Regions from separate parts of the Peribacillus sp. P4_D6 genome, predicted to be linked through region 4. Evidence: riboswitches for the same ligand, from Rfam matches in the RefSeq annotation. Region 4 holds a riboswitch; each other region holds the start of a gene.
What was found. Region 4 has a riboswitch for cobalamin ahead of AC1DVB_RS01470 (ABC transporter substrate-binding protein). Riboswitches for the same ligand answer to the same signal wherever they lie in the genome.
Positions count from the first base shown of each region.

Region 1: linked by a shared signal. The riboswitch ahead of AC1DVB_RS23245 ((2Fe-2S) ferredoxin domain-containing protein) and the one ahead of AC1DVB_RS01470 (ABC transporter substrate-binding protein) in region 4 are both predicted to bind cobalamin.
Region 2: linked by a shared signal. The riboswitch ahead of metE (5-methyltetrahydropteroyltriglutamate--homocysteine S-methyltransferase) and the one ahead of AC1DVB_RS01470 (ABC transporter substrate-binding protein) in region 4 are both predicted to bind cobalamin.
Region 3: linked by a shared signal. The riboswitch ahead of AC1DVB_RS11045 (ribonucleoside-diphosphate reductase subunit alpha) and the one ahead of AC1DVB_RS01470 (ABC transporter substrate-binding protein) in region 4 are both predicted to bind cobalamin.

Region 1 is NZ_JBFUIQ010000143.1:4,287-8,688, forward strand. Features, by position in the region: gene AC1DVB_RS23235 (energy-coupling factor ABC transporter permease) at 1-595, opposite strand, end outside; gene AC1DVB_RS23240 (hypothetical protein) at 661-789, opposite strand; cobalamin riboswitch at 773-968, opposite strand; cobalamin riboswitch at 1,170-1,359, shown strand; gene AC1DVB_RS23245 ((2Fe-2S) ferredoxin domain-containing protein) at 1,512-1,880, shown strand; gene cobJ (precorrin-3B C(17)-methyltransferase) at 1,895-3,532, shown strand; gene AC1DVB_RS23255 (sirohydrochlorin chelatase) at 3,551-4,402, shown strand, end outside.
Region 2 is NZ_JBFUIQ010000017.1:68-8,640, reverse strand. Features, by position in the region: gene AC1DVB_RS08215 (acyl-CoA thioesterase) at 1-105, opposite strand, end outside; gene metE (5-methyltetrahydropteroyltriglutamate--homocysteine S-methyltransferase) at 98-2,407, opposite strand; cobalamin riboswitch at 2,554-2,745, opposite strand; gene AC1DVB_RS08205 (potassium channel family protein) at 2,982-3,401, shown strand; gene bcp (thioredoxin-dependent thiol peroxidase) at 3,464-3,934, shown strand; gene AC1DVB_RS08195 (aminopeptidase) at 3,946-5,055, shown strand; gene AC1DVB_RS08190 (D-2-hydroxyacid dehydrogenase) at 5,203-6,147, shown strand; gene perR (peroxide-responsive transcriptional repressor PerR) at 6,303-6,746, shown strand; gene AC1DVB_RS08180 (YgzB family protein) at 6,843-7,196, opposite strand; gene AC1DVB_RS08175 (nucleotidyltransferase-like protein) at 7,371-8,246, shown strand; partial or broken rRNA gene AC1DVB_RS08170 (16S ribosomal RNA) at 8,515-8,573, shown strand, end outside.
Region 3 is NZ_JBFUIQ010000026.1:41,421-49,993, reverse strand. Features, by position in the region: gene modB (molybdate ABC transporter permease subunit) at 1-384, shown strand, start outside; gene AC1DVB_RS11075 (GNAT family N-acetyltransferase) at 346-825, opposite strand; gene AC1DVB_RS11070 (hypothetical protein) at 942-1,433, shown strand; gene AC1DVB_RS11065 (cold-shock protein) at 1,631-1,828, shown strand; gene AC1DVB_RS11060 (hypothetical protein) at 1,870-2,037, opposite strand; gene AC1DVB_RS11055 (flavodoxin domain-containing protein) at 2,156-2,593, opposite strand; gene AC1DVB_RS11050 (ribonucleotide-diphosphate reductase subunit beta) at 2,565-3,617, opposite strand; gene AC1DVB_RS11045 (ribonucleoside-diphosphate reductase subunit alpha) at 3,663-5,960, opposite strand; cobalamin riboswitch at 6,099-6,279, opposite strand; gene AC1DVB_RS11040 (manganese-dependent inorganic pyrophosphatase) at 6,572-7,501, shown strand; gene AC1DVB_RS11035 (hypothetical protein) at 7,600-7,746, opposite strand; gene AC1DVB_RS11030 (SulP family inorganic anion transporter) at 7,832-8,573, opposite strand, start outside.
Region 4 is NZ_JBFUIQ010000001.1:310,505-319,077, reverse strand. Features, by position in the region: gene AC1DVB_RS01505 (ABC-F family ATP-binding cassette domain-containing protein) at 1-553, opposite strand, end outside; gene AC1DVB_RS01500 (DNA topoisomerase III) at 770-2,962, shown strand; gene AC1DVB_RS01495 (hypothetical protein) at 3,017-3,181, opposite strand; gene AC1DVB_RS01490 (hypothetical protein) at 3,224-3,757, shown strand; gene AC1DVB_RS01485 (hypothetical protein) at 3,881-4,039, opposite strand; tRNA gene AC1DVB_RS01480 (tRNA-Arg) at 4,216-4,289, opposite strand; gene AC1DVB_RS01475 (polysaccharide deacetylase family protein) at 4,519-5,367, shown strand; cobalamin riboswitch at 5,454-5,628, shown strand; gene AC1DVB_RS01470 (ABC transporter substrate-binding protein) at 5,808-6,773, shown strand; gene AC1DVB_RS01465 (FecCD family ABC transporter permease) at 6,736-7,791, shown strand; gene AC1DVB_RS01460 (heme ABC transporter ATP-binding protein) at 7,798-8,573, shown strand, end outside.

The sequences.
Region 1 (4,402 bases), on a different contig from region 4:
AAGAGGCCATGAATCCTCCTACCTCGGAAGGGAAAGCAAGAGCAAGTTGAACAGAAGTTACCACATAGGTGCCCAAATCCCCAAAAGCAGCTGCCAAGAATACGGCAAGTGAAAAAGACCATCCCAATTTAGTTGCGGCCTTGAAGACAAAGTAAGCAATGAAGGGTCCGCAAACGGCCATGGAGAATGCATTGGCCCCTAATGTCGTCAATCCTCCGTGTGCCAGTAAAACAGCTTGAAATAACAGAACGATGGAGCCGACCACACTCATGGCCAATGGTCCGAATAGTATGGAACCTAAACCAACTCCGGTAGGGTGCGAAGAACTTCCCGTAACGGAAGGAATCTTTAGGGCCGATAATATAAATACAAATGCGCCCGATAGGCCAAGTATCATTTTTGTTTCTGGGTTTTCCCTTACTTTGGACCTAATGGACCGGTAACCCAAGATTAAAAATGGAAGCGTCACGGCCCACCAGAATATAGCCCATTCTATGGGTAAAAAGCCCTCCATGATATGCATGGCCAATKCCCGTTTCGGGACAAAAAGCAGTAAAATGACAAAATAAATAATTTTCCAATTGGTTCTTTTCATTCTTTCTCCTTTCAACACTTTTTATTGTTCTGATCAATCTTGAGAAGAAAAGCGGCGCGCCCAAACTAAAAAGCACTTCTCTCAAAGGAAAGAAGTGCGTAATGAACAGGAATTTTGCAGCATGAACCAACCATGGGCCATTTTGCCTGATCCGCACGCCCATCCTCGTAGGCTGAAACAGTTTCACGCTTCATGGCAGGTCTCCTGGCTTTGGTTCATCATCCCATTACATCCTTCCCATCTCATTTGACAGTGGATTAAAGTTAACGTAATGGAACTTCCCTTTACAGTGGCGGGACCGCTCCGGATTTTCACCGGCTTCCCTTTTAAGCTGAATTCCGAGAAATTCAACACCATGAAACTTATGTAATTATTTAGAAAATTCTCGTATAGTGTACCATAAAGAAATAATTCCAGCTACACTATCTTTTTTTGGAGGCCGAAATTTGTTGCGAGGAAAGGATTGTAACTGGTTTTACACGTTTAAACTTTTCTAAACAGTCGGAATAAACTATTGAATTTTGACAAAGTTGTTATATGATAGATTAAGTTAGTTGGAAATGTATAATAAAACCAAATATTTCATTTTAAAAGTGCCCTTGTGTGAATAAGCAAGGGATAATAGGGAAATCGGTGAAAATCCGATGCAGCCCCCGCTACTGTAAACGCTGATGAAATTGTCGATAGCCACTGGCATGATGCCGGGAAGGGACAAAGTAAAATGAAGCGTAAGCCAGGAAACCTGCTTTTAAAATTGCATGATACTTTTCGGAGGGAAAGGTAGAAGGACTATGACGATTTTGGGAGGATTTGGCATGCTTGCCTTTGGCTCCTCATTCATATAGTTTTTTTAAAACCTTGACTCTTATGTTAAGGTTTTTTATTTTGCCTTTTCCCTGAACTCAGGAGGAAGAAGATGACTACTTGGAACTTGACGGGTACAAATACGCATCTGTTGATTTGTAATGGGAGCAGCTGCATGAAAAAGGGCGGGGAAGAAGTAACCCAAGCGATTCGCGATGAAATTGCTTCAAAAGGACTGGATCTGAAAATCCATACAACGAGGACACGCTGTAACGGAAGATGTAAGGATGCCTGCGTTGTGATTGCCTATCCCCAAGGAAACTGGTATCGAGTGGAAACGCCTGATTTCGGTCGGCAGATCGTCAGTAATATCGATGATGGTGAGTTTGTTCCACAGATGATCTAYCAGTACAATGACGGGGAAATGACCCCTAATCCAGATTTTCCTGCTCATACGRGTATTTCAAAGAACAAAGCGTAAAAGGAGATGTCTTAATGAGTACAAACGGTAAATTATTCGTCGTGGGCTTTGGGCCCGGGAATTTTGAACACATTACCAAACGTGCCGTCGAAGCCCTTCAAGAAAGTGACTACATCATTGGTTATAAAACTTATGTTGAACTCATTCAGGGACTGCTAACAGATCAAACGATCATAAGTACGGGGATGACTGAAGAGGTATCACGTGCACAGGAAGCAGTGAAACAAGCGGAGCTGGGAAAGAAAGTGGCGGTGATTTCCAGTGGGGATGCCGGAGTTTACGGGATGGCAGGGTTGGTTTATGAAGTATTGATTGAAAAAGGCTGGAAAGAAGAAACTGGAGTGGRCATTGAAGTCATTCCTGGCATTTCTGCAATCAACTCATGTGCGTCTTTACTTGGGGCGCCCGTCATGCACGATTCGTGTACGATCAGCCTCAGTGATCATTTAACTCCTTGGGAACTGATCGCTAAAAGGGTTGAAGCAGCTGCAATGGCAGACTTTGTCATTGCACTTTATAATCCGCGCAGCGGCAGGCGGACCCGGCAAATTGTTGAAACACAGAAGATTCTCCTTCGCTACCGCTCGCCGGATACACCTGTCGGGTTGGTGAAAAGTGCTTATCGCGATAGGCAGGATATTGTCATAACCAATTTGCAGGATATGTTGAATCACGATATTGGAATGTTGACAACCGTCATTATCGGTAATTCATCCACCTTTTTATATGATGACAAAATCATCACACCAAGAGGCTATCAGAGAAAATATACGCTGAATTCGGAAAAGCAAACATTGAAGCCGCATCAGCGACTGCAAAAAGAAGCGGAACCGTGGGCATTAGATCAAGAAGCCTTAACCGAGTCCGCTGGAGGAGTTGGATTACTTACAAAAGCACCAGAAAAGAAGCCAGCTTCCTATGAAATGGCAATGGAGGCCCTGTCAAGAGTCAAGGGTCAAGTCGTTAAGCAGTCCATTCAGCCGATTGTTCAGCAAAAAATGGAGTCGGTATTTGAACTTGCCGTTAGTCCAGGTGTGGCGAATAAACAATTCACTCCCAAACAAATGATGACACTTGCGGAAGTTGTCGGGGAAAAGGGAACGATGGAGTATACGCCAAATCATAAAATCGTCTTAAAGATCCCGACAATGGATCCGGAAGTCATTACAGGGAAATTGCAATCAGCAAACTTTCTTTTGTCGCCAATTGGGGATGTACTGACATTAAAAGCCTGTGATTTCTGTGATGGTGAAAAAGCGGAATCCATTCCTTATGCGGACGAAATACACCGGGTGCTTGGCGGAATGAGCATGCCCAAGGAACTGAACATAGGTTTTAATGGGTGTGGGATGGCTTGTTATAGTGCTGTGATGGATGATATCGGGATTGTCTTCCGAAAAGGGAAGTTCGACTTATTTCTTGGAGCTAAACCGGTTGGAAGAACAGCCCATCCGGGTCAGCCGGTAGCGGAAGGCATTGAACCGGAACAGCTTGTAGAACTGATCACGGACATTGTCGGCGAGTATAAGCAAAATGCCCATCCAAATGAGCGGCTTTTTAAATACTTCAAACGTTCGAAAAAGATACAGAATTTTTCTTATCAGGACATCGCTCCCAAAATAAACATAGAGCCTGCGCCTTGTGAAGACTAATCAAGAGGGGGAAAGTAAATGAAAGCAGTTTTGTTCGTAGGACACGGAAGCCGGTTGGCTTCGGGAAATGAAGAAGTCCGTCATTTTATTGAAAATATGATTCCGGCATTGGACGGGCGTTTCCTAGTGGAAACGTGCTTCTTGGAATTTGCGGCACCGAATATATCCAAAGGAATCGATAATTGTGTAAAACGAGGGGCTACTGAAGTTATCGTCATACCGATCATTTTGTTGCATGCAGGACATTCGAAACTACATATCCCAGCTGAAATAGAGGATGGGAAAACCAAGTATCCAGAAGTGAAATTCACATACGGCCAAACGATCGGGGTCCACCATGATGTATTGACGATCCTGACAGACCGTCTTGAGGAAGCGGGATTCGATACGACCTCTGAACATTCTGAGACAGCGATATTGCTAATTGGCCGAGGTGGCAGTGATGCTGATGCCAATAGTGATATATATAAAATTTCACGATTATTATGGGAAAAATTAAGCGTTAAATGGGTTGAAACAGCCTTCATGGGTGTAACGGACCCTCACGTGGATGAAGGTATTGAACGATGCATCCGATTAGGGGCAAAAAAAATTGTGATGTTGCCATATTTCCTCTTCACTGGGGTGTTGATGGAAAGAATGGAGGATATGCTGAAAGGCTATCAAGAGCAATATCATGATCGAGAATTCATATTGGCAAAGTATTTTGGATATCATCCAACCTTACAGAACATTCTGCAAGAACGAGTAATTGAAGCCAGTGAAGGCAAATCAAGCGGGGCGCGTGATTTGGAAAACTATCGTAAACATGTCGAGGAACATGGACATGCTCACCATCATCACCATCACGACCACGACCATGATCATGAT
Region 2 (8,573 bases), on a different contig from region 4:
TCCGCCAAAGATGGTATTATGATGATTTGTATCCGGTGGAAAAACAAGGTCGGTTAAAAAAGTCCGTGACTGCTGTGTTGGATGGGCAGCGTTCTTTTCAATCATTTGCCTGCTGGTTTACTAAAAGGTTTTTACGGACGACTTTTGCTGCTTCGACCATGTTTTTCAGGGAAGCGACGGTTTCCGGGATACCCCTTGTTTTCAGGCCGCAGTCGGGATTGATCCAAAACTGGTCTTTATCCAATACCTTGATGCCCCGTTCAATCATATCGACCATTTCTTCCACTGCCGGCACACGCGGGCTGTGAATATCATACACCCCCAGGCCAATGCCTTTTTCATATGTTTTTTCCTCGAATGCGGAAGCGAGCTCCCCATGACTGCGGGATGTTTCGATGGAAATTACATCGGCATCGAGGGAGGAGATGACATCCATGAAACTGTTGAAGTCGCAATAGCACATATGCGTGTGAATTTGGGTTGTATCCTCCACGCTAGATGTGGATATCAAGAATGAATTCAATGCCCAGTTCAAATACTCGTCGCGATCGCTTTTTTTCAATGGCAGACCTTCTCTAAGTGCAGGCTCATCAACCTGAATCATTTTAATTCCAGCAGATTCCAAGGCAATGACTTCTTTTTCTAAAGCGAGCGCCAGCTGAAAGCAAACATTCTCCCTGGAAATATCATCACGGACGAAAGACCAGTTCAAAATCGTAACAGGACCTGTCAGCATTCCCTTCACCGTCTTCTTCGTCAGTGATTGTGCGTATACACTTTCCTTGACTGTCATCGGTTCGATGAAATGGATGTCGCCGTAGATGACTGGCGGTTTCACGCAGCGGGATCCATAGGATTGTACCCAACCCTTTTCTAAAAAGACGAATCCGCCTAATTTATGACCGAAGTATTCAACCATATCCGTCCGTTCGAATTCCCCATGAACGAGAACATCCAAACCGATTTCTTCTTGGATTTCGATCCACCTGCCGATTTCTTCGTTAACGAATGTTTCATATTGCTTGGCTGTCCATTCTCCTCTATTGAATTTCCCGCGTGCTTGTTTAACTTCAAATGTCTGCGGAAAGCTGCCGATCGTAGTCGAAGGGAGAAAAGGTAATTTGAAAAATTCCTGTTGTTTTTGGTAACGGTCTTTAAATGGAAGCTGACGGCCGGCAGTCCTGTTTTTAACCTTTTCGACATTGGATTGTACAGACCCGTGGTTTCGGACATTTGAATTGGCTAACGTTTGAATCGTAAATTTATTGACATCCACTTTTTCGGCGATTGCTTCAATGCCTTGATTATTCCCTTTGACCAAAAGTGTGATTTCCTCAAGTTTCTCATCAGCGAAAGCAAGGGCCTCTTTCACTTCTTTTGAAAGGGCGGTTTCATTACGAACGGTCACCGGGACATGAAGCAGGGAGCAAGAGGGCTGTAGCCAGATTTGGTCCTCAGCTACCTGTTTCTTAAGTGTCTCGATCAATTCGATTTTTTTGGATAAATCGGATAGCCAAATGTTTTTTCCGTCAATCACACCCGCTGCAAGCACTTTGTCCTTCGGGAAACCAAATGCCTCAAGGTTACTTAAATTCCTTCCTTTATCATGTACAAAATCAAGACCGATTCCTTGGACTTTTAATTCGATGACTTCTTGATAGTGTTCCACGGCATCAAAGTATGTTTGTAGCATGATGTTCAGGTTTGGTGCTGCTTCATTCAGTTTTTCATAGAGGTAAGTAACAGTTTGCATATCATCTTTGGAAATGGATGAAACAAGGGAAGGTTCGTCCATTTGAACCCACTTCACGCCTTCTTGCTCCAACTCCCGCAGGATTTGCGTGTATAGGGGAAGCAGACTCAGGATGATGCCAGGGATTTCCTGTTTATTAAAGCCTTTTGAAAGGGAGAGGAAAGTATAAGGTCCGATCAAAACGGGCTTCGATTCGATCCCTAGCTTTTCCTTGGCTTCCCGATATGCTGTAAGTGGTTTATTTTCTGTTAAAGTAAGCTGTGCCAGTTTTAATTCAGGGACAATATAGTGATAGTTTGTATTGAACCATTTCGTCATTTCTGAAGCGACTTCATCATTGTTTCCCCGGGCCATTGAATAATAAACGGAAAGGGGGACACTTCCGCCTTCATAAGCTGAATAACGTTCAGGAACAAGACCGAACATGACGGACATATCGAGCATTTGATCATAGAAAGTGAAGTCGTTGACAGGGATGATATCAATGCCCCGTTGCTGCTGTTTTTGTAAGTTGCCTATACGGATTGCCTTTAGTTGTGCCGTAAATTCCGCTTCATCGATTTTACCTGACCAGTATGCTTCCAATGTACGTTTCCATTCACGATCTTCCCCGATTCGAGGGTAACCCAAACTGCTGCTCTTCAAAATTCCCATCCTCCTACATTCAATTGATCAAACAATAAAAAAAGCATTCCTAACCGTCAAAAAAGAAAGTTAGAAATGCTTAAAATAAAGAGGCATGCAAAATGCCCCTTACAATTATAAGGTCCCTAACACCTCCCTATCTCCCGTAGGTTAAAACAGTGTTGTCGAAATAGGCAGGTCTCCTGACTTGGGGAATATCATTAGCGGCTGGCCTTCCCGATCCGTTGATCAGTGGCATATTGATTGACGCTAACATTCCCATTACAGTGGCGGGACCGTGCCGGAATTACACCGGACTTCCCTTTTAATCCTAATGAAAATTAGGAACCTATTTCCACATATGAAATTTTGCAAAACCTGCCTTGTTAACTGTTTGCAGGTCAAAGATTTATAAAATAAAAACTATTATAAAAATTTAGACAATCTTAACATATCCGACCAAAAGGGTCAACATGGAAAAAGGATTAGGGAAAGTTTCCGTTTAATGCGTTTGTCGGTGATAAGGCTGATTCCTAAAAAGAATATATTGTTTGGACAGGGAGTATGTATAGAGGAAGTGGCGTTTTGAAATGGGGCGTGGGGGATGACTTTCTACATCTTGATTGCAGGGATCATTTTTTGCATGGTGATGAGCATTCGTACGTTATTTCTTGTTGAGTCGGGAGGAAAGAAATTTTCTCTTGAGGATATGCTGTGGCTTGGCAATTTATATGCGACGATATTAGTTGGATTTGCACTGATATATTTATTATACGAGCTTCAGAATCATTCGGTGATTCTTGATATGGGCAATCGGTTGGATGGGACTTTCTATGAACAATTGAAGACTTCTTTTTATTTTAGTGCGATGACGATGTTTTCTGTAGGATATGGAGATATAGCCCCGATTGGCATGGGTAGGATGATAGCTACCATTCAGGCCTTCATTGGGTATACACTGCCTGCAGCGTTCGTGATTCGTACGGTGATCGATCTGGAGCAGAAAGATAGGAAGGATAAATGAAAGTTGTGTTTCTTTCGATTATTGGGTACTCTTACCATAATGAAAGAAATGGAGGGTTCAATATGACTGTTAAAATTGGCGAAAAAGCACCTGATTTCAAACTCCCTGCAAACAATGGTGAAATGGTTTCCCTATCGGATTTTAAGGGGAAAAACATTGTATTATATTTTTACCCAAAAGACATGACGCCAGGTTGCACGACGGAGGCCTGTGATTTCCGGGACCATAATGAGCAATTCGAGGAATTGAACGCGGTCATCCTTGGTATCAGCCCAGATCCAGCGGCACGTCATGAAAAATTCATCGAAAAACATGGATTGCCTTTTCTGCTGCTGGCTGACGAAAATCATGAAGCGGCTGAATCATTTGATGTTTGGCAATTGAAAAAGAACTTCGGCAAGGAGTATATGGGCATTGAACGTTCAACTTTCCTGATTGATAAGGCTGGAAATGTAGTCAAAGAATGGCGTAAAGTAAAGGTTAAAGGCCACGTCGAAGAAGCGCTTGAAACTCTTCGCGAACTCGAAAAATAAGGGATAGGCAGATGAAGGATGAGAGGATAACGAAGCTTGCAGCCAGGCTGGTTCATCATTCGATACAATTACAGCCTAAAGAGAGAATCCTCATACGGGGGCATATCAACACGAAACCATTATTGAAAGAGTTGATTGATGAAATATACAGAGTGGGTGCTTATCCATATGTGGAACTCGAGGACGATGAGATAAGCCGCCACCTGTTACTAGGGAATGTGAAGGAGCAGCTTGACACAGCTTCACAATGGGCCTTGAAGAAATATACGGATATCGATGCGGTCATCATCATCACTGGGGAAGAAAACAATGCGGAAATGACTGATGTTCCCATCGAGAGGCACCGTCTTCAAGGGGAGGCCATGAATTCCCCTACACTTTTTTATGTAAACAACCGACGTTGGGTCTTACTTAATTATCCCACCAAGGCATCAGCGCAAAAAGCCGGCATGACCTTCTATAGGTACGAAGACTTTCTTTTGAACGTATGCACAATGGATTACGGGAAAATGGAGGCGGCTTTGAAGCCGTTAAAACATTTGATGCAACGTACTGACAAAGTCAGGATCGTTTCACCAAGGACAGATTTGACCTTTTCCATCAAAGGCATGCCGGCCGTCATATGTGCCGGAAAAAAGAATTTACCGGATGGGGAAGTATTTACGGCACCCATAAAAGATAGTCTCAATGGAAGGATATCCTTCAACACACCCACAACCTATGAAGGAATTACCTTTAGTGACATAGAATTGAACTTGAAAAAGGGGAAAATCATTAAAGCGACTTCCAATCGTGATCTTGAAATGAACCAAATTCTGAATATTGATGAAGGGTCCCGGTTTATAGGGGAGTTCGCTATTGGAATCAATCCATACATATTGGAACCTATGGACGATATTTTGTTCGATGAGAAAATAAGCGGGAGTCTGCACTTGGCTCTTGGGCTTGCCTATGATGAAGCGGATAATGGAAACCGGTCATCGATACATTGGGATATGGTCTTGATCCAGCGTCCGGAATATGGGGGCGGTGACATCTATTTCGACGACGTCCTGATCAGAAGGGATGGCTTTTTTATTTTGCCGGAATTACATGCATTAAACCCAAATTCTTTAAAATAAAGCCTTTTTTAATAAGGATGAGGCTTTTGTCCAACTCAAAAAGGGGACACCCGAATATGCTTTATTAAGGGAATACCTCCTCAGAGAAAGTTGCACGGGACACATAGAGCCCGTGTTTTTTTATGTTAATAAAAGGGGGAGATAAACATGTTAATACTTTCGACTGTCATTCCGAATGAAGGTATCCAAATGAAAATGATGAAAGCTTTTCCTGATTTGAACTTCATTTATCAAAAAGGATGGAAAGATGGGCCGCTTCGTGAAGCGGAAATCTTAATTACATATGGTGAAGATTTAACTGAAGAAATCATTGAGAAAGCAGCGAACTTGAAATGGATCATGGTCATGAGTGCAGGGATGGAACTGATGCCATTTAAAGCCATCGAGGAACGAGGCATTATGGTGACCAACGCAAGAGGCATACATAAAATCCCGATGGCTGAGTATACGATAGGGATGCTTTTGCAATATGAAAAGAAATTGAAGCTGCTTATGAAGAATGAAAAGGAAGAATTGTGGGATAGAAAGATCGAAGTAGGGGAATTGAATGGCAAGACCATGCTCGTATTGGGTGTGGGTGCAATAGGAGGGAAAGTGGCTCGTCTTGGGAAAGCCTTTGGGATGAAGACGATAGGAGTGAACCGGAGCGGGAAACCGGTGGAATCCATCGATCACCTTTATGACCTGGATCATTTATTGGTAGCCATACCGGGAGCCGATTATATTGTATCCGTCCTGCCAAGTACGGATGAAACAAAGGGCCTTCTGAAAAAAGAACACTTCAAAGCCATGAAAGAATCTGCAGTACTCGTGAATATTGGCCGGGGCGACCTGATTAAAGATGAAGTGCTGATCGAAGCCTTGGATTCCGGGGAATTGTCTCATGCCATCTTGGATGTATTTGATCCGGAACCTTTAGGAAAAGGGCATCCGTTTTGGAGGATGAAGAATGTTACAGTCACACCGCATCTTTCAAGTAAAAGCGGAGAATATTTACCAAGGACCTTTGCCATATTCGAAAAAAATATGCGTGAATACCTGAAAGCTGGAAAAGACTTCACCAACGTAATCGACTTATCTAGGGGATACTAAGTTCAATGCAAAAATGGGAAAGAATCAAGTCTTCATGAATAAACTAAAAAAGAATGGTTAAGCCATTGAATTATTGACAAATTCAACGTATAAAAGGTACACTATTTATAAACATTATAATTTAAGAATGCATACTTAATGAGAAAAAGAGGTGGATGACGGTGTCTGAAGTTCAGTTAAAAGAAGCGTTGGATTCCTTAAAAGATACCGGTGTAAGAATAACTCCTCAACGCCATGCGATACTTGAGTATTTGATAAGCTGCATGTCCCACCCTACCGCTGATGATATATATAAAGCGCTGGAAGGCAAGTTTCCGAATATGAGTGTGGCAACGGTTTATAACAACCTGCGTGTGTTCCGTGAGGTAGGTTTGGTAAAAGAACTTACGTATGGGGATTCTTCGGCAAGGTTTGATTTTGTGACGACGAATCATTATCATGTAATTTGCCAAACTTGCGGTAAAATTGTGGACTTCGATTATCCTGCATTGGATGAAGTCGAGCATTTCGCAGCACAAGTCACTGGTTTCAATGTTAGTCACCATCGGATGGAAATCTACGGCGACTGTATGGATTGTGCGAAAAAAGAATCGCATTAAAAAAAGTTCCTCCACTTGGTTGGAACTTTTTTTCATGTTTATGAAGAAATGATACAATTGTTAAAGCCTTCTTGAAAGGGAATTCAGCTAATCGACTTAATCATGCAGGCTTTTCCGGTTATATTTTTCATTGAATTCTTCGCCTTCCAACTTTTTGTCAAGTGTCAATGGTTCTTCACAATGCATGCAAATATCTACACGTCCTAGTATTTTTGTAGGTTTGCTGCAGTTAGGGCAGACAACCTGGATCGATTTTGTAGAAAGCATTCCAATCCAGAAATAAACCCCTGTGCTTGCGATTATGAATAAAAGGCCCAGCCCCATGAAAATCGTCATGACAACAGGATGTGTTTTGAAGAAAAGCCCAAGGTACATTACGATAAAGCCAATGAAAATCAAACTCAAAGCAAAAGTGCGTATTTTATTGATTTTGCTAGAATATTTAGCCATGGATTGTCCCTCCTAAAATATAACTTTAACTATAACATAAACAATGGATGGAACAAAAAAGAAATAAAGGATACATATTACTTTTGAATTGAAATGGTTTGGGGTAAGGGAACTAAGCAGGAATTTGAAGAGTTTTGTCGAAAATCTAAAAAAAAGGTTTTGGAGGAATTTATGATGGAAGATATCCTTCGCCCGATTTATCAAGAGCGAGCAAGTTTAAAATCTACACTTGGAATCTTGTTAGTAGAAAAAAGAGATGATAATAGCCCGATTACCGATACGTTTGACTACATCCTTTTTGTAATTGCAGACGAAGCAGAAGAGGCTGTGTTTTTAAAACATTACACATACCAGGATAAAAAGGCGGCCCTGCATATCGTAAAGGAAGACCAATTAAAAGAATGGCTCCTATTAGGCACGAACCGCAAAGTGGTTGACTGGATATATAACGGGAAGGTCCTTTTTGACCGGAACGAATATCTGGACCGTTTGAAAACCGAAATCCGGGAGTTCCCCTTCTATGGAAGGAAGTTAAAGATGGGGATGGAGTTCGCGAAGTTAATTCGCAGGTACATGGATGGGAAAAGCTTCTTTGAAAAAGGCCATCATCTTGAGGCATACAATCATATCGTTCATTCCCTGCATCATTTGGCCCGTTTGGAGATAATAGAACAGGGCTTTTATCCGGAGGTTACTGTCTGGAACCAAGTGAAGCATATGGAACCTGAAATTTACAAGCTGTATAAAGAATTGATCAGCAGTGAGGAAACGCTCGAAAAAAGATTGGAGCTTTTATTCCTTGCGAGCGAATTTCTTATATATTCGAGGACGAATGCAGGTTCACAGCATTTGGTCGAAATAATGGGAATGAAAGAAGATCCGTGGACGATTGCAGAGCTTATGGAGCATCCGGAAGTTAAGTTTTATTCAGTAGACCTAGGCGTTTTATTGGAATATTTGATAGAGAAGAAGGTAATCGATGTCATCAAAGCGGAGACAAAAGGGCACGAGGTATATCATCGGTTTTATCGTGTATCAAAAAACTTTTAAAAAAATTCATTATTATTGTTGACCAATAATAATATAGGTGTTATATTAATACATGTCGCTGCGGGACATCAGCTTTCGCAGCTTCATCAAAACAAAAAAATAAAAAAACATGTTGACAACAGAGTTGAAAACATGATATGATGTAAAAGTCGCTTACGAAGTAGACGACAACGAAATTGCTCTTTGAAAACTGAACAAAACAAAGCGCCAACGTTAAATTTTAAGTGAGCACACACTATCAAAAAAGCAAATGAGCAAGTCAAACATTTCTTCGGAGAGTTTGATCCTGGCTCAGGACGAACGCTGGCGGCGTGCCTAATACATGCA
Region 3 (8,573 bases), on a different contig from region 4:
TGGGCTGCGGTCATTGCATCTACCGTGGTAGCTTTTCCGCTAATGTACCAATCCGCTAAAACGGGCTTTGAAGGTATAGATGAAGAAATTGAAAATGCAGCAAGGGTTGACGGGGCCGGGGAGTGGAGGTTATTCCTGTTTGTAACCCTCCCATTGGCGGTCAAATCGATCGTCACAGGTGCCATCCTAAGTTCAGCGCGTGCGTTGGGGGAATTCGGGGCCACACTCATGTTTGCCGGAAACATTCCCGGACAGACACAAACCATACCGACCGCGATTTATATCGCCATGGACTCCGGGAATATGACATTGGCCTGGCTATGGGTTGCCGTAATCATTGTCATTTCATTCATTATGCTTTTTATCGTGACATACATAAAATGAATGCTGTTTTTCGTATATGCTTATGAATAAGCGAGGTGCGGCTTCTACGTCCTCTTTATGGGTGAATCCGTTTTTTTCGTAAAGATTTCGTGCGGGAAGGTTCATTTTACCGGTCGAAACGGATATCTTTTCCCAGTCGACGTGTAATTGGAGAGCATGTAACAATGCGTCCGCAATACCCTGCCGAAAATAATCAGGATGGACGACCATTCGGCAAATCAGCAATTGGCCATTCTCTTTTGTATAAGATATGGCACCAGCTAAGGCATCACCCTTTAAATAGCATAAAAACGTTTCATGGCAATGTATGAATTGTTCATATGTTTCCAATAGAGGAGGTATATCGGCAAAACCGATCATTTCCGCTTCCACCTTATAGGCTTCTTTCTGCAGTTTAAATAGCTGCTGGCCATAGTCTGATTCCAGGTCCCGAATTCTCATGATCAAATCCTATCACTCCTTTTCATTACATTATAATGGAAGAGGGGGATTATTGTTTCTAATCAGTCTGTGTTATAATCGACAAACAATATGAACTAATGAAATGAGGAAGAAATTTGTTAACATTTGAAGAAAAATTGAGCATCATTGAAACTTTTCCGGAATTACAGCGAAAAGACGTTTCATTGGGACGTGTGAACTTCCATTATCCAGATAGCGTCCAGGAGAAAAAGATCGTCGTTCAGCACTTGCATCCCAATGGAAATGGGTTCGTTTACGCAGGGCATATGAGAAAAAAAGACACTGACCGTAAAGGGTTTATCAATATACGTGACTATAATGAAGCCGAATTAAAAGAATTGATCCAAAGAAGCGTGGATTACCTATCTGAACCTCCGGCTGAAATTGAAGAAGAGGAAAACGAGTTCGCTAGGTTGGAAGGGGCATGGATTGGCCCTGAAAAGCAAGAGCTTACACTTCAAAAGGAAGACCTGCTTTGGAATGTTTATTCAGGGTCGAATCTTGAGGAATGTTTCGAAAGTCCGGTTGAGGCGGAGCGCTACTTATTGGACGAAGGCTTCCGACAAAGCAAGAAGAGGAATATGTAGAATTTTAGGATAATTTGTCGGTTGATTTACGGCGATAATCTTGTTTTTTTAGGATTTTCCATGATATAATATGAGTAATTATTTTTGTTCGGAAAAGTTTGATAGAAGGATTTACTGTAATAGGATTCCTCTTGAAACATTATCCAGAACCAAAAATAGTAATAAAATGGATTTTTCCAAACACAGGAGGAACTATCATGGTACAAGGTAAAGTAAAATGGTTTAACGCAGAAAAAGGTTTCGGTTTCATCGAAGTTGAAGGCCAAGACGATGTATTCGTACATTTCTCAGCTATCCAAGGTGAAGGCTTCAAAACGCTTGAAGAAGGCCAAGAAGTTTCTTTCGAAATCGAGCAAGGCGCTCGTGGACCACAAGCTGCTAACGTTCAAAAATAATTGAACGCATATAAAAAAAAGACTCCGATTTTGGAGTCTTTTTATTTTTCCTTTTTTTCGGCGATTTCCTTTAATGCTTTGTCCAATTTTTCTTCGATCCGTTTAGTACGATTAAAATGCCCTGACAGGAAAAACACGATGAATATAACGAATGCGACAAGCACTAGCATGAAAAGGATAGGAAGGAACTGGGTTATATTCTCAGTCATTGGATATCATCTCCTTTTTTCTCCATTATACTTCATGCTTACCGTTGCTATGATTGAGGGAGCCAAGTTTTAAAAAAAACACTGAAAGGGGATATGCGAAAACGCAATCCCCTTTCAGTCAGTTCTGGAATAGCGAAGCGAACTTTTGAAGTCTGTGCAGGTCTGATTCTTGATACATCTGTTCTATCTTCAATGTCACCAATAACTGGCTCTTCGCAAATAACATATCCCGGAAATGATCGACCGCCCCACAAAAATGATTATAATTGGTTTCGCCAGTGCCGAAGACTCCCGTTTTCAGGCGAGCGATAGGCAACTGTTCCAGTTCTTTATAAAAGGCTGCTGATTTAGCGGGAAGCTCCCCATTGCCCCATGTATAGGTGCCGACGATCAAGGCATCGTAATCCGGCAATGTACGTAAATCGAATTCATTCATTCGATATAAGAAAGCCTCAGGTAAAAGGGCAGCGAGGGCTTCGGCAAGCGCTTTTGTATTGCCGCCGGCAGAATGATAGACAATGGCGATTTTACAGCTCATCGAACCCATTGCTGGCATTTACTTGACTGTATGTCCTTGACTTCTGTTCGAAGAAATCGGTTTTGGTAAGGCCGATGGATTCATCATCGAACGTTTTGATCCATGGCATCGGGTTCTCGCCATACTCTTTATACAAATTTTCAAGGCCTAGCATACGTAACCGTTTGTTGGCGATATATTCGATGTACTCATTGAATTCTTCCAAATCGAGATCGGCTTTCGTTTGGATATCTTCGAGCATATATTCAGACCATTCCTTTTCGAGTTCGACTGCTTTTTCAATCGTTGTATAGATGAACTTCGTGTTTTCTTCATTATTTAACTCAGGATATTCATACATCAAGATTTGAACGAGCATGCCAATGAAATCGAAATGGACCATTTCATCGCGATGAATATAGGATATCATCGTAGCTGAACCGGTCATTAGATTTTGGCGTCCTAGATTATAATAAAAGGCGAAAGCCAAATAGAAATAAATCCCTTCAAGGTTCGTTGAATGGATCAGTGCCTCGAATAAATGCTGAGGGCTGGGATCGTCCACGAACGTTTGATAAGCATCAACGATCGGTTGGTTACGCTTAATCACTTCAGGATGTTCTTTGATGCGGTCGAAAAGCTGTTTTTGCTTGCCTACCGGAATCAAGGAAGCAAGGATATAGGAATAAGACTCATTATGGATCGATTCCTGCTGGGCCATGTTGGCCAAGATAGCTTTTGCCGCCGGATCTTTTATGTACCGGAGGATCTCTACTAAAGTGGGCGTTTGAAGACTGTCCATTCCAGCAATCATCGTAAGGATTTCGAGAAAAGCGTCCTGGATATCTTCATCCAATTCGCCCCACTGCTTTTTATCCTGAATCATGTTCACGCTCGAAGGCTTCCAAAAGTTATTGATGAGCTGTGTATAGGTATCATAGAATTTTTCATACTGTATATCGTTCCAAAGGAGGAAGCCTGAAGCTTCTCCTTTGAAAACACCGGTTGCCTTTGTTGGATGCGTCGGTTCGAGCATCCGAATTTTTTTTATATGATTGGTCATTCGTGAAAACTCCTTTAAGAATAGATTACTGGGTCATGATTGACGTTAACTTGAACAGCTTTCGCAGGCATTGTCATATTCGGAAGACGTCGAACGAACATAATACGTTGATTTCAACCCGCTTTCCCATGCCGTTAAATGGATGTCCAAAAGGACCTTCGCTTTGATTGTATTGTGTACATACAGATTAAAGCTGATTGCTTGGTCAATATGGCGTTGGCGGGCTGCATTTTGCCTGATGCTTTCCAGTTGATCCAAATTGAATCGCGTCTTTTTATAATATTCATACGTATTTGGCGTCAAGCCTGGTGCGGTCACCTTGAATTTGAAGTTTTTCTTTTCTTCGTAAAATTCAATTTCATACAAAGGATCGATTCCATCCGTGGAATTACCGATTTTGGCTGTCGATGAATTGGGGGCAATCGCCATTAAATAGCCATTACGGGTTCCGTGCTCCTGCACGTCTGCTTTTAAATCCAGCCATTTTTGATCTGTATAGTCACGCAGTTCGAAATAGTCCCCTGTATGCCAATCAGAACCTTCAAAGTATGGGTAAGATCCTTTTTCCTTGGCCAGTTCGTTGGATGCCTTGATAGTTAAGTAAGCGATCTTTTCGTATAAAGCATCTGCATAGCGAACAGCCTCATCGGATTCCCAATAAATATTCTGTGTGGCAAGTAAATGATGCCATCCAAACGTTCCTAAACCAATTGCCCGGTACCGTTTGTTCGAGATGGATGCTTGTTTGACAGGAAGATTATTCACATCAATGACATTGTCCAGCATACGGATCTGAATGGGAATCAATCTTTCCAGAACATCGCTGCCCACCGCTCGGGGCAAGTTAATGGATGAAAGGTTGCAGACAACGAAATCGCCGCTTTTACGAACCACAACAACATCTCCATCTTCTGTTTCATATTCATCCGTGATCGTCGAAGGGCTTAGGTTTTGGGCAATCTCCGTGCAAAGGTTAGAACAATAAATCATACCTTTATGTTTATTCGGATTCTTCCGATTCACTTCATCGCGGTAGAACATATACGGTACGCCTTCTTCTAATTGAGAAATCATGATGCTTTTCATGATGTCCATCGCATTGATTTTTTCAAAGCTATAGTTTGGAAGCGTGCCATTTTCTGCGGCCTCGACAGCAAGTGCATAATGATTCCTGAAGCTTCCTTCGCCTTTCTTTTCGTCATAAAGATCTTCAAGTGAAAATCCAAGGGTTTGCTTAACGGTATGCGGATCGAAAAGATACCATTCTTTTCTGTCGCGTACAGCCTCCATGAATAAATCCGGTATGCATACACCTGTAAAAATATCATGTGCTTTTAATCGGTCATCCCCGTTTTGAGTCTTCAAATCGAGGAAGCTCATGATATCTTTATGCCAGGCATCCAAGTAAATCGCGATGGCGCCTTTACGTTGCCCCAATTGATCGACACTTACAGCTGTCTGGTTGAATAGTCGAATCCAGGGCGTCGTGCCGGAACTGTTTCCAGAGAAACCGCGGATATCGGAACCAAGCGAGCGAACCTTACCGACGTAAAGACCAACACCGCCGCCGAATTTAGATACTTTTGCCGCATCGTAGTTTGATAGGTAAATTCCGTCGATGGAATCTTCAATTGCGTCGATAAAGCAGGAGCTTAACTGTCCATGTGTTTTACCTGCATTGGAGAGTGTAGGAGTCGCAACGGTCATATAAAGGTTGGACATGGCCCAGTATGCTTCTTTTATCAGTTGCAGGCGGTGCTCCGTTTTTTCCATTCGCATGATTTCCATCGCGATGATCATGAAACGTTCTTGCGGCAGTTCGAAGACCTTGTCCTTTTTTGGGCGGGCCAGATAACGGTCATTCAATAAGTAGATGCCTATGTAAGAGAATAATTTATCTTTTTCCGGGTCGATCACCGATCCCAATTCCTCAATTTCCGCTTTTGTATATGAAGATAGCAGTTCTGGTTTATAAATGGGATAACGCTGACCTTCCGATAGCTGGGAGAGTTCTGTGATCAGCTCATAGAATGGGCCATAACTCTTGCCTTCATAACCTCGATTGGCCTGTGCATCCCTATACATTGTATTCAACAGTTCTGCTGCAGCAACGAAAGTCCAATCCGGGGCATCGATATCCACGCCTTCAAGAGCGAGCTGAATCAGTTTTTTTGAAGCCTGTTCTTCGGTTGAGTCACTTTTGCGATCAAGCCATTTTGTAAAACGCTTTTTGAACTTTTCCATATCGAGACGGCCTTCGAATTCCTTCGATAACATCTCAAGCTGGATGGATTTCGCTTCTGTGTCATTTTCACTTATGGTAGAGTTATATGTTTGAGTCATTAATAATCCTCCTTGTTAACTTCCGCTAAAATAAAAAAACCGCCCAAAGAATTGAGCGGATCAAACGATAGAATAAAAGAGGCATGAAAAAATAGCCGTTATACTATCGTTTCATCATCTCAATCCCCGAAGAATAAGAAACGTGAAAAATTCAAGGCAGGTCTCCTGACTCATGATCATCCTACTTTGAGTCCTTCCCGTATAGAGAGCTATACAGTGGTTTTCTCATTTCGTCACATTTACAGTTGCGAGGACAGTTCCGGGTTTACACCGGATTCCCTTTTCAGCCATCACTGGCACCTTGGATTATAAAAATTCTATATATAGTTATTGGAATTGTTTATGTAATCAATATCTAGTATTTCTGCTTATATTATCGTAAGCCATATACGATGATAATTCAACTAATATATTTGAAAAAAACCAATCCTTATCTATTGACAAAGTGATGGAAGAGGGTGGGGGAATGAAAGATTTTATGGGGGAATGGATAAATCAAGCGCTGATTTTACGGGATTTTGTGTTAAAATAAAGTGTCTAGTAAAGGTGGCTCTCCGTTATTGCACTGAGGGGATTCGCGGAAAAATATTTATGAAAAAGGGGATAAAATCTTGGAAAAAGTATTAGTTTTTGGACATAAAAACCCGGATACAGACACAATCTGTTCAGCAATCGCTTATGCAGATCTTAAAAAACAGCTAGGTATCAACGCTGAACCAGTTCGTCTGGGTGAAGTGAATGGTGAAACTCAATATGCATTGGACCAATTCAAATTCGATGCTCCCCGTCTTGTGGAAAAAGTTGCAGGGGAAGCTGATGGCGTAATCCTGGTCGATCATAACGAACGTCAGCAAAGCGCTGAAGATATTGACCAAGTCCGTGTGTTGGAAGTTATCGACCATCACCGTATCGCTAACTTTGAAACAAGCGATCCATTATATTACCGTGCGGAACCAGTTGGCTGTACGGCAACCATCTTAAATAAAATTTATAAAGAAAACGGCATTGAAGTCCCTAAAGCAATCGCAGGTCTTATGCTGTCTGCCATCATTTCCGATTCTTTATTGTTCAAATCGCCGACTTGCACGGAGCAGGACGTTGCAGCAGCAATGGAACTCGCTGCCATTGCTGGAGTCGACGCTGAAAAATATGGCTTGGAAATGTTGAAAGCGGGAGCTGACTTAAGCGACAAAACGATTGCCCAGCTCATCACTCTTGATGCCAAGGAATTCTCCATGGGAATGGCTAAAGTGGAAATAGCACAGGTCAATGCCGTTGATCCGAACGAAGTCCTTGCTAAGCAAGCAGAATTGGAAGCAGCGATTGAAGCGGTCATCGCAGTGAAGGAATTGGACTTGTTCCTATTCGTCGTTACGGATATCCTGACTAATGATTCCGTTGCCTTGGCCCTTGGTAAAGCGGCATATGCGGTTGAAAAGGCATATGACGTTTCATTAAACAATAACATCGCCGTCTTGGAAGGCGTTGTATCGCGTAAAAAACAAATCGTTCCGGTCTTAACCGACGTATTCAGCAAATAATTCAGGAAAAGGGTTGCTCATTAAAACTTGGGCAGCCTTTTTTTGTACATTCAAAAAAAGACTCAACCATCCCATTAAGGGTGTTTGAGTCTTTTTTCTTAATTTAAAGATTCCTTTTCTTTTTCATAGGCGATGACAATCAATTCTTTATTGGCTTCCTCGCCAAGTTTGCTTTCAAAGCTTTTCAGTTCATTCAATAAATCCGGTGACAGATTTGCTGCCGTATAATCCTGCTCGGGTGTCATGCTTTTCGCTCCTTTCAAAAGGAAATGATTCATGTTATCTATTTTGTCGGTTTGAAAAGTTTCTATTCAGCAGAATTTTACTTCTTTAAGATATTTTACTTTCTGAGGTGGCGAGTTTTTCAAGCAATGTCGAACTTTCTTCATCGAGTCCTTGGACTTGGACAGGTATTCCCAAGAGCTGATATTTAAGAATAACCGTATCGACAGCACCAACTGCTGAAGCATCCCAGATCTTGGAATGGGAGAAGTCAATGACGATTGCATCGGCTTTTTCCTTGAAGTCGAACTTTGAAACAAAGTCCTGGACAGAAGCGAAAAATATTTGTCCGCTGATACGATAAGTGATTTTCTTAGCCTGGATGTCTGCCGATTTCTCTACTGCCACTTTAGAAATTTTAGCCGAGAAGAAAATCATGCTCAAAAGCACTCCGGCAAATACGCCTTTTGATAAGTCATGTGTATAAATGACAATGAGGACCGTCACGATCATCACGGCTGCATCCGACTTAGGAGCTCTAGTGAGCCTCTTTAGGGAAGACCAGTCAAATGTCCCGATTGAAACCATGATCATGACTGCGACAAGTGCAGCCATCGGTATTTTGATAAGGACATCATTCAATACAACGATTAATACCATAAGGAATGCGCCCGCTACAAATGTCGAGAGCCGGCCTCTTCCACCAGATTTAATGTTGATACCGGATTGGCCGATCATCGCACATCCTGCCATGCCGCCAAAACATCCGGCGATGATATTCGCAATCCCCTGGCCTTTGGCTTCCTTATTCTTATTACTGTCCGTGTCAGTCATCTCATCGACAATTTGA
Region 4 (8,573 bases):
GCAGTACTTCAGGCTGTTCCAAAAGTAGCTTGGCTAGTAAAACCTTTGTCCGCTGTCCGCCGCTCAGGGCAGAGACATCACGGTCCAAACCGATTGCATCCAACCCTAAACCGCGTGCCGCTTCTTCAATTTTAATATCCAGATTGTAAAAACCGCCGGCTTCCAGCTTGTCCTGGATTTCACCCATTTGTTCCAAGAGTTCTTCAAGTTCCTCCGGAGTGGCCGTACCCATTTTCTCTGTAACTTCATTCAGTGCTTTTTCCTGCTCGAATAAAGGTAAGTATGCATCCCGTAAGACGTCGCGAATCGATTTACCTTTTGAAAGTATCGTATGTTGATCAAGATAGCCATATTCGACACCAGGTGTCCATTCGACCCGGCCATCATCATGGATGAGTTGCCCTGTAATGATATTCATCATCGTTGATTTCCCGACACCATTTGCCCCGACCAGACCAACATGTTCGCCGGCCATCAGGCGGAATGATACATCCTTGAATAAAGTACGGTCGCCAAAGCTGTGTGCTAATTTATCTATAGAAAGTAAGCTCATTTTATATTGAACCTCCCAATTAATTTGAAAAAATCCCTACGTTTCATCATACTAAAATCTGCACGGGAATGCTATCTAATCTATTAATTTACATATATGTGGGTACGGGGAATCCTTAAAGTGAACCAACCGATCCAATGCCATGGTGCATTATCGCCCTGGCATAAATTATATGAGATAATAGAGGAACCAGTTTAAAAGCGAAAGGATGTTAATATGAGTAAAACAGTCGTACTGGCCGAGAAACCTTCGGTCGGCAGAGATATAGCGAAAGTGTTGAATTGCGGGAAAAAGGGGAATGGCTTTTTTGAAGGCGATCAGTATATCGTCACTTGGGCACTGGGTCATTTGGTTACCCATGCAGATCCGGAATCTTATGATGAAAAATATAAAACGTGGCGCCTTGAGGACCTGCCCATGTTGCCGCCTGCTTTGAAATTGGTCGTGATCAAGCAATCAGGCAAACAGTTTCAATCGGTTAAAACACAATTGAATCGCAATGATGTCAAGGATGTCATCATTGCAACGGATGCAGGCCGTGAAGGGGAACTTGTTGCACGCTGGATTCTCGAAAAAGCGAATGTGAAGAAGCCGGTCAAGCGGCTTTGGATTTCCTCTGTAACGGATAAAGCGATCAAAGATGGATTTAAAAATCTGAGAGATGGCAAGGAGTATGAAAACCTATTTGCCTCTGCTGTAGCAAGGGCGGAAGCAGACTGGATCGTTGGGATGAACGCGACGCGTGCCCTAACGACCAAGCATAATGCCCAATTATCCTGCGGGAGGGTTCAAACGCCGACACTTGCGATGATTGCAAAAAAAGAAGAGGAAATAAAACAGTTCCAGCCTAAGAAATATTATGGCGTTTCGGCAATTGCGGAACCCAATTTGCGCCTCGTCTGGCAAGATGCCCAATCAAAAGATATCCGCACTTTTGATAAAAACAAGGCAGAAAAGGTTCTTGCAGCCGTTAAGGGGAAAAGTGCAGAAGTGGTTGAAGTGAACAAGGCACATAAGAAAAGTTTTTCCCCTTCTTTATATGATTTAACAGAACTTCAACGGGACGCCAATAAGAAATTCGGCTATTCGGCGAAGGAGACGTTATCGATCATGCAGCGCTTATATGAAAGCCATAAGGTCTTGACTTATCCAAGGACGGATTCACGCTTTTTATCAACGGATTTGGTTGATACGCTAAAAGAAAGATTACAGGCTGTAAGCATTAAACCATATGCCCAGTATGCATCGAGGATCCTGCGCAGCCCGATTAAAACAAATAAATCGTTCGTGGACGATAGCAAGGTTTCTGATCACCATGCAATCATCCCCACTGAGCAAACGCCGCTGCCGGGAAAACTGAGCGACAAAGAATCGAAAATCTATGATTTGGTCGTTAAAAGGTTCCTTGCTGTATTGATGCCGCCTTTTGAATATGAACAAACGACCATCACCGCAAAAATGGGGCAGGAGATGTTCATGGCAAAAGGGAAGGTCATCCTGAAGTCAGGTTGGAAGGAAGTTTATGATCACCAATTCGATGAGGAAGAAGCTAAAGATGGCCTTGCGGAGCAACTGCTTCCGAACGTTCAAAAAGGTGACAGTTTAACCATTTCGACTGTGAAACAAACAGAGGGTGAAACGAAACCGCCGGAACCATTCAATGAGGGGTCGCTTCTTTCGGCAATGGAGAATCCCGCTCGTTTCATGGCAGGGGAAAGCAAAGAGCTCATCAAGACTCTTGGTGAAACTGGCGGGATTGGAACTGTTGCAACACGTGCGGATGTCATTGAAAAACTGTTCAATAGCTTCCTGATCGAGAAGAGAGGAAAGGGCCTTCATGTCACCTCGAAAGGAAAACAACTTCTTCAATTGGCACCTGAAGACTTGCGTTCTCCAGCTTTGACAGCTCAATGGGAGCAAAAGTTAACTGCGATAGCAAAAGGAAAGCTGCCACAACAGGCTTTCATCGGCGATATGCGCTCCTACGCCAAAAATATCGTCCATGAAATCAAAAATAGTGACCAAAAATTCAAGCATGATAACGTGTCAGGAACGAAATGTCCTGATTGCGGCAAGCTGATGCTGGAAGTGAATAGTAAAAAGGGAAAAATGCTTGTCTGTCAAGATCGTGATTGCGGCCACAAAAAAAGTGTTTCACGTGTAACAAATGCCAGATGCCCGCAATGTCATAAAAAGATGGAAATGCGCGGTCAAGGAGAAGCACAGACATTCACCTGTAAATGCGGTTTTCACGAAAAACTATCTTCTTACAATAAACGTAGAGGTCAAAATAAAAATCAAAAAGTATCCAAAAATGAAGTATCCAATTATATGAAAAAGCAAAATAAAGAAGAGCCGATCAATACTGCATTGGCAGATGCCTTGGCGAAACTGAAATTCGATAAATAAAAGAAAAAGGATGGAGCAATCGCTCCATCCTTTTTCGGTATATTCCTGCTTCGACTAAATTTCATTCAGTACGGTGCCATGTAATTCATATTCAAGTGTTTTGTCAGTGTGTGTGTGTTTATCCGAATCTACTCGTATGAGCGTACTGAATGGCTTTTGATCACCCGGACTGAAAATTGCTTCATCATTCTCTGGATTCCATAGGCTGTAAATACTCATGATCGTATCTTCCTCCTTTGGATGAGAAGACTAGTAATTCCCATGCTTGATTATCATCCAACTCTTCAATTGACTCTAACGCTGATCACCGGGACTAAACACCGCTGCGTCATTCTCTTTGTTCCATTGGCTTCTGATTGTACTCATCATGCACTATCATCTCCTTTGGTGAGAATGTCTTACAGTATTTGTATACCCGGATGGGACAGGTTAAAACATTTTGCTACTACAAAGAGTGGCTCAAAACTTTTGAACTGGTGGTCACCAGTTCAAAATGGGAAAATCGTACTAGGTTCATACAAGAATATTCGAATAAAATACAAATATAAATTGGTTAATAAAAAACCTCAGTTTGTATCAGTTTCTAATTACGATTCTTACTTAACTGGAATTAATTTGGAAGTTGACTGGTTACATAAAGGCGGGAAGGCATCCTTCAGTAAAAAGAACAGTACAAAAGGTACTGCTAACATAACTGTTGATGGGGTTTATGTGCTAGGTGTTATAATTGCAGTACACCCTATTGGATTTAAATGGAATGGTTCGTGGAAACGCTCTTTAACAATAAAGAAATAGAAGTGATTAATTTTCAATAAAATGAATTTAGGGGTTTATCAGTCTGTATCACTGATAAACCCCTTTTACTATAGTCCAACAAGAATTTTCGAAAATATCCTTTTCACTTCACACATATTCGCCTTATGTTCGCTGTCGGACACCTTCAGCAACTTTTGCACGTAGAAAAATATCTAAGGCTTCATGCAGTGTGTATTCAATCGTGAAACTTTCCGTAGTCTTACTGGTCAATTTCCGTTCCTTTAACGCTGTTCCACGCTGTTTAATAACGTGTTTTTTCATGAAAAAAAGCACCTCCAAACATAGAAAAATAATAGTGATATGGAATATCACTGTTTCCTACGTACAGAAATGCTTTTATCCTACATACAATCTCCGGATTTTACGGTCATACCAACAGAAAAAAACCCTGCTACAACACGGAGAAACCGCATTATAACAGGGCTTATAAACTTTAGCGTCCCAGATAGGAATCGAACCTACGACCTACAGCTTAGGAGGCTGTCGCTCTATCCTGCTGAGCTACTGGGACATATATTAAAGTCGACGACTTATTTATTATATTTCTTATAGGCAAACTTTTCAAGCTAATAGCACATACTTATGAAAAAAAATCCTCATAAATGTTTAGCGTGTCGCTAAGCTTTCGTTTTTCCTCTTTTTTCATTAAATGGAATACTTTATTGTCCACTGGTTTTCTGGTACTATTATACTATAAAAAAATCAGGAGAATGATAGTGAAAAAATATAGAGTTTTAAGGATGGCGGCATTGCTGGGGGTTTTGATTTTACCTGGATGCACACAAGGGATTTTAGAGGGGATAGGCACAAAGACGGCTGCACCGATTGCGGAAGATGACATTGAAGTGGCCGAAGCGGCTGAGAATGGGACCGGGCAGGATTCGGAGGGGCAAATCGATACGGGAGGCTGGTTAAAGGCCGAGTCCCCGGTCCAGCTTCCGATATTGATGTATCACAGTATTTCTGAAGGGAATGGCCTTCGGGTTCCAAGGGAGGAATTCCGATCACAGATGGCTTGGCTTCGGGAGAATGGTTACTATACATTATCCCCTGAAGAAGCATTCCTCGTTTTAACCGAGAATCGGATGCCAAGTGAGAAGTGCGTCTGGATTACTTTTGATGATGGCTATACAGATAACTACACGGAGGCATTCCCGATATTAAAAGAACATGATATGAAAGCAACTGTCTTCATGATCGGGAAGTCCATTGATAAAGGTCATCACCTGACTGAAAATCAAATGTTGGAGATGAGCAGGGATGGGATTTCAATTGAAAGCCATACCATCAGCCATTTGGAGCTGAACCGCATGACGGCAGAGCAGCAAGAAGCGGAAATGGTTCAGTCGAAGGTGCTGTTCGACCATATCCTCGACCAGAACACGACAGTGCTTTCCTATCCGGTTGGCCGGTATAACGAAGAGAGTCTCAGGCTGTCAGAAGAAGCTGGATACAAGATGGCAGTCACTACCGAACCTGGGGGAGCTTCAAGCGACCAAGGGATGCATGCTCTGCATCGAGTTCGGATTTCACCAGGGTTATCGCTCAATGGGTTTGCGTCGCTGATTGAAAATGCTTCAAAGCATTGAAGGTGGAAGGGGCATTTTGCACTTGTTCAGAAAAATCATATAATAATCGATTCTTACATGGTGTATAATGAAGGCAGTGAAAATTATATACATATGAACGATTTGGTGTCTTAATGACTTAAAAGGGAAGTTGGTGAAATGCCAACGCGGTCCCGCCACTGTATATGGGAGCTTACGGCTGTGTACCACTGTATGAGATATGGGAAGGTGCCGTTGACGATGACCATGAGCCAGGAGACCTGCCAGAATTCGTACACCTGTAACCTACGCGGATGGGAAGGTGTGTGGCAGACCCTAAGAAAGAGTCCGTATTGATATTGTTGCCATGCAAGCATCTTCCGTTTAACGGGAGATGCTTTTTGTTTTTGGGGGTATCTTCCAGTGTTGGTTTTCTCTGTTAGGTATGAAGAAATTAAATAAAAAGATTGTGGGGAATGAAAATGAAGAAGATTTTTGGTCTGATACTGTTAATGTTGCTTACTGCAGGCATGATGGTAGGCTGCGGTGGTGCTGCTGATGAAGGAAAAGAAAAAGAGCAAACGAACCATGCTCAACACGAGGCTTTCCCGATTACGATTAAAGATGCAAGTGGGGAAAAGGTAACGATAGAAAAAGAACCGAAGAAAATCGTTTCGTTGATACCAAGTAATACGGAAGTGGTCTTTGCACTTGGTTTGGGTAAAAAGGTCGTTGGTGTTTCCGACAATGATAATTACCCGGAAGAGACGAAAGAAATTGAAAAAGTTGGCGGAATGGAAATGAACACGGAGCTGATTGTCTCCATGAAGCCTGACCTTGTTCTTGCGCATGCATCAAGTGCCCATAATTCAAATGAGGGTTTACAGCAGCTTAAGGATGCTGGAATAGATGTGCTCGTAGTCAATGATGCACAAAGCTTTGACCAAGTCTATGAATCTATTGAAATGATTGGAAAGGCAACGGGAGAACATGATAAGGCAAACGAAATCGTTGCGGATATGAAAACGAAGCTCAAGGATATCCAGGAAAAAGCCAAATCCGTAAAGAAAGAGGATAGGAAGACCGTTTTAGTGGAAGTTTCGCCTTCACCGGAAATATACACACCTGGAAAAAATACGTTCATGAATGAGATGCTTACTATTATTTCAGCGGATAATGCGGCTGCTGAATTGGACGGTTGGGCAAAAATTGATGAAGAGTCGATGATTGCTGCAAATCCTGATGTCATCATTACAACGTATGGTTATTATACGAAAGATGCAGTAAGTGAAGTGAAGGCCCGAAAAGGATGGCAAGACGTAAATGCTGTTAAGAATGGCCAAGTCTTTGATGTCCATTCTGACTTGGTGACCCGTTCCGGTCCACGCTTAATAGAAGGAGTAGAGGAACTTGCCAAAGCAGTCTATCCGAACCAATTTGACAACTAAATGGGCGTTTGCTTATTTGATTGCGTTGTTCATTTTGTTATTCGCAATGACGGTAGGCATTTCCTTTGGTTCGGTGCCAGTTCCGATTCCCGTACTTATACAAATAATCGGCAAGGAGATTTTCCACTTGCCGATTTCTGCCGATCCGGATGTGATGCTTACGAATATCGTGATGAACATCCGCTTGCCGCGGGTGCTGCTCGCTGGTTTGGTTGGGGCATCACTTGCGATCGCGGGTGCGGCTTTTCAAGGACTGCTCCGGAATCCGCTCGCTGATCCTTACACATTAGGTATTTCATCAGGAGCATCGGTCGGAGCCGTATTGACGATATTTTTGAATATATCACTGCCATTCATCGGTTTATATACTCTTCCGGCATTGAGCATCTTATGTTCAGTGCTCACGATGCTCTGCGTACTGACTTTTGCAAAAAGAATGGATCGGTCGATGAAAGTGGAAACGATCATTTTAACGGGAATCATTTTCAGCTCGTTTTTAAGTGCCTTCATTTCATTGATGATTGCGCTGACGGGTGATGAATTAAGACAAATCATCGGCTGGCTGATGGGAAGCGTCTCAATGCGCGGCTGGAATTATATCGTAATCATTTTGCCGTTTTTTATCATTGGCTCGTTGACCTTGATCATGAATACAAAAGAATTGAATGCGATGACTTTCGGGGAAGACCGGGCAAAACACTTAGGTGTGAACGTCAAGCGGCGGAAAATGTGGATCTTGATAGCCGGTTCGACATTGACAGGGGCAGCCGTTGCCGTTTCAGGGGCGATTGGTTTTGTAGGATTGGTCATTCCTCATTTTGTCCGAAAGATTTGGGGACCTGACCATAAACATTTGCTTCCGTTGTCATTGTTGATAGGAGGCGGATTCTTGATATTGGCCGATTTTGTAGCACGAACGATCATTGCCCCATCGGAACTGCCGATCGGGGTGATCACCTCACTTATCGGGGCACCTGCATTTGCGCTGATTTTATTAAAGAGACGGAGAGAAGGGTAAAAACGGATGCTTGAAGTAAAAGGGTTAACAGGTGGATATCACAACAAAGCTGTTTTGGACTCTGTCTCTTTTGATGTACATAAAGGGGAATTATTCGGGATTCTTGGTCCTAATGGCAGCGGGAAAACGACGCTTTTAAGTATGCTTAGCGGGGTGCTCGATTATAAAGGCGGAAGCGTACGGATAAGCGGCAGGGATTTGAAGGATTATTCGTCAAAACAACTTGCACAGGTCATTGCCGTGCTCCCTCAACATTCCTCATTAGCTTTCTCCTATACAGTAAAAGAGACGGTCTCGCTTGGGCGATATGCCCATCAATCAGGTTGGTTCCATAGTTGGTCCGCAGAAGATGAATCGATTGTCCAGCGGGTGATGGAACAAACGGGAGTAGCTGATTTTCAGGATCTTCATTTTGATCGATTATCAGGAGGGGAAAGGCAGAGGGTCCTGCTGGCACAGGCCCTTGCCCAAGAGCCGGAAATCCTTTTTTTGGATGAACCTACGAACCATTTGGATCTTTCCTATCAAAAAGATCTTCTTGATCTAATGAGGAAAATGGCAAAAGAGCAGAAGTTGACCGTTATTTCAATTTTTCATGATTTGAATTTGGCTGGATTATATTGTGATCGGCTTATGCTGCTTGAGAAAGGGCAGATTCAGGTTGTTGATGTGCCGAATGAAGTGCTTCAACAGGAACGGATTCAGGGTGTATATCATACGACGATCGAAAAACATCCGCATCCCGCCCTTCCGAAACCGCAAATGTTCATCGTTCCGGAAAA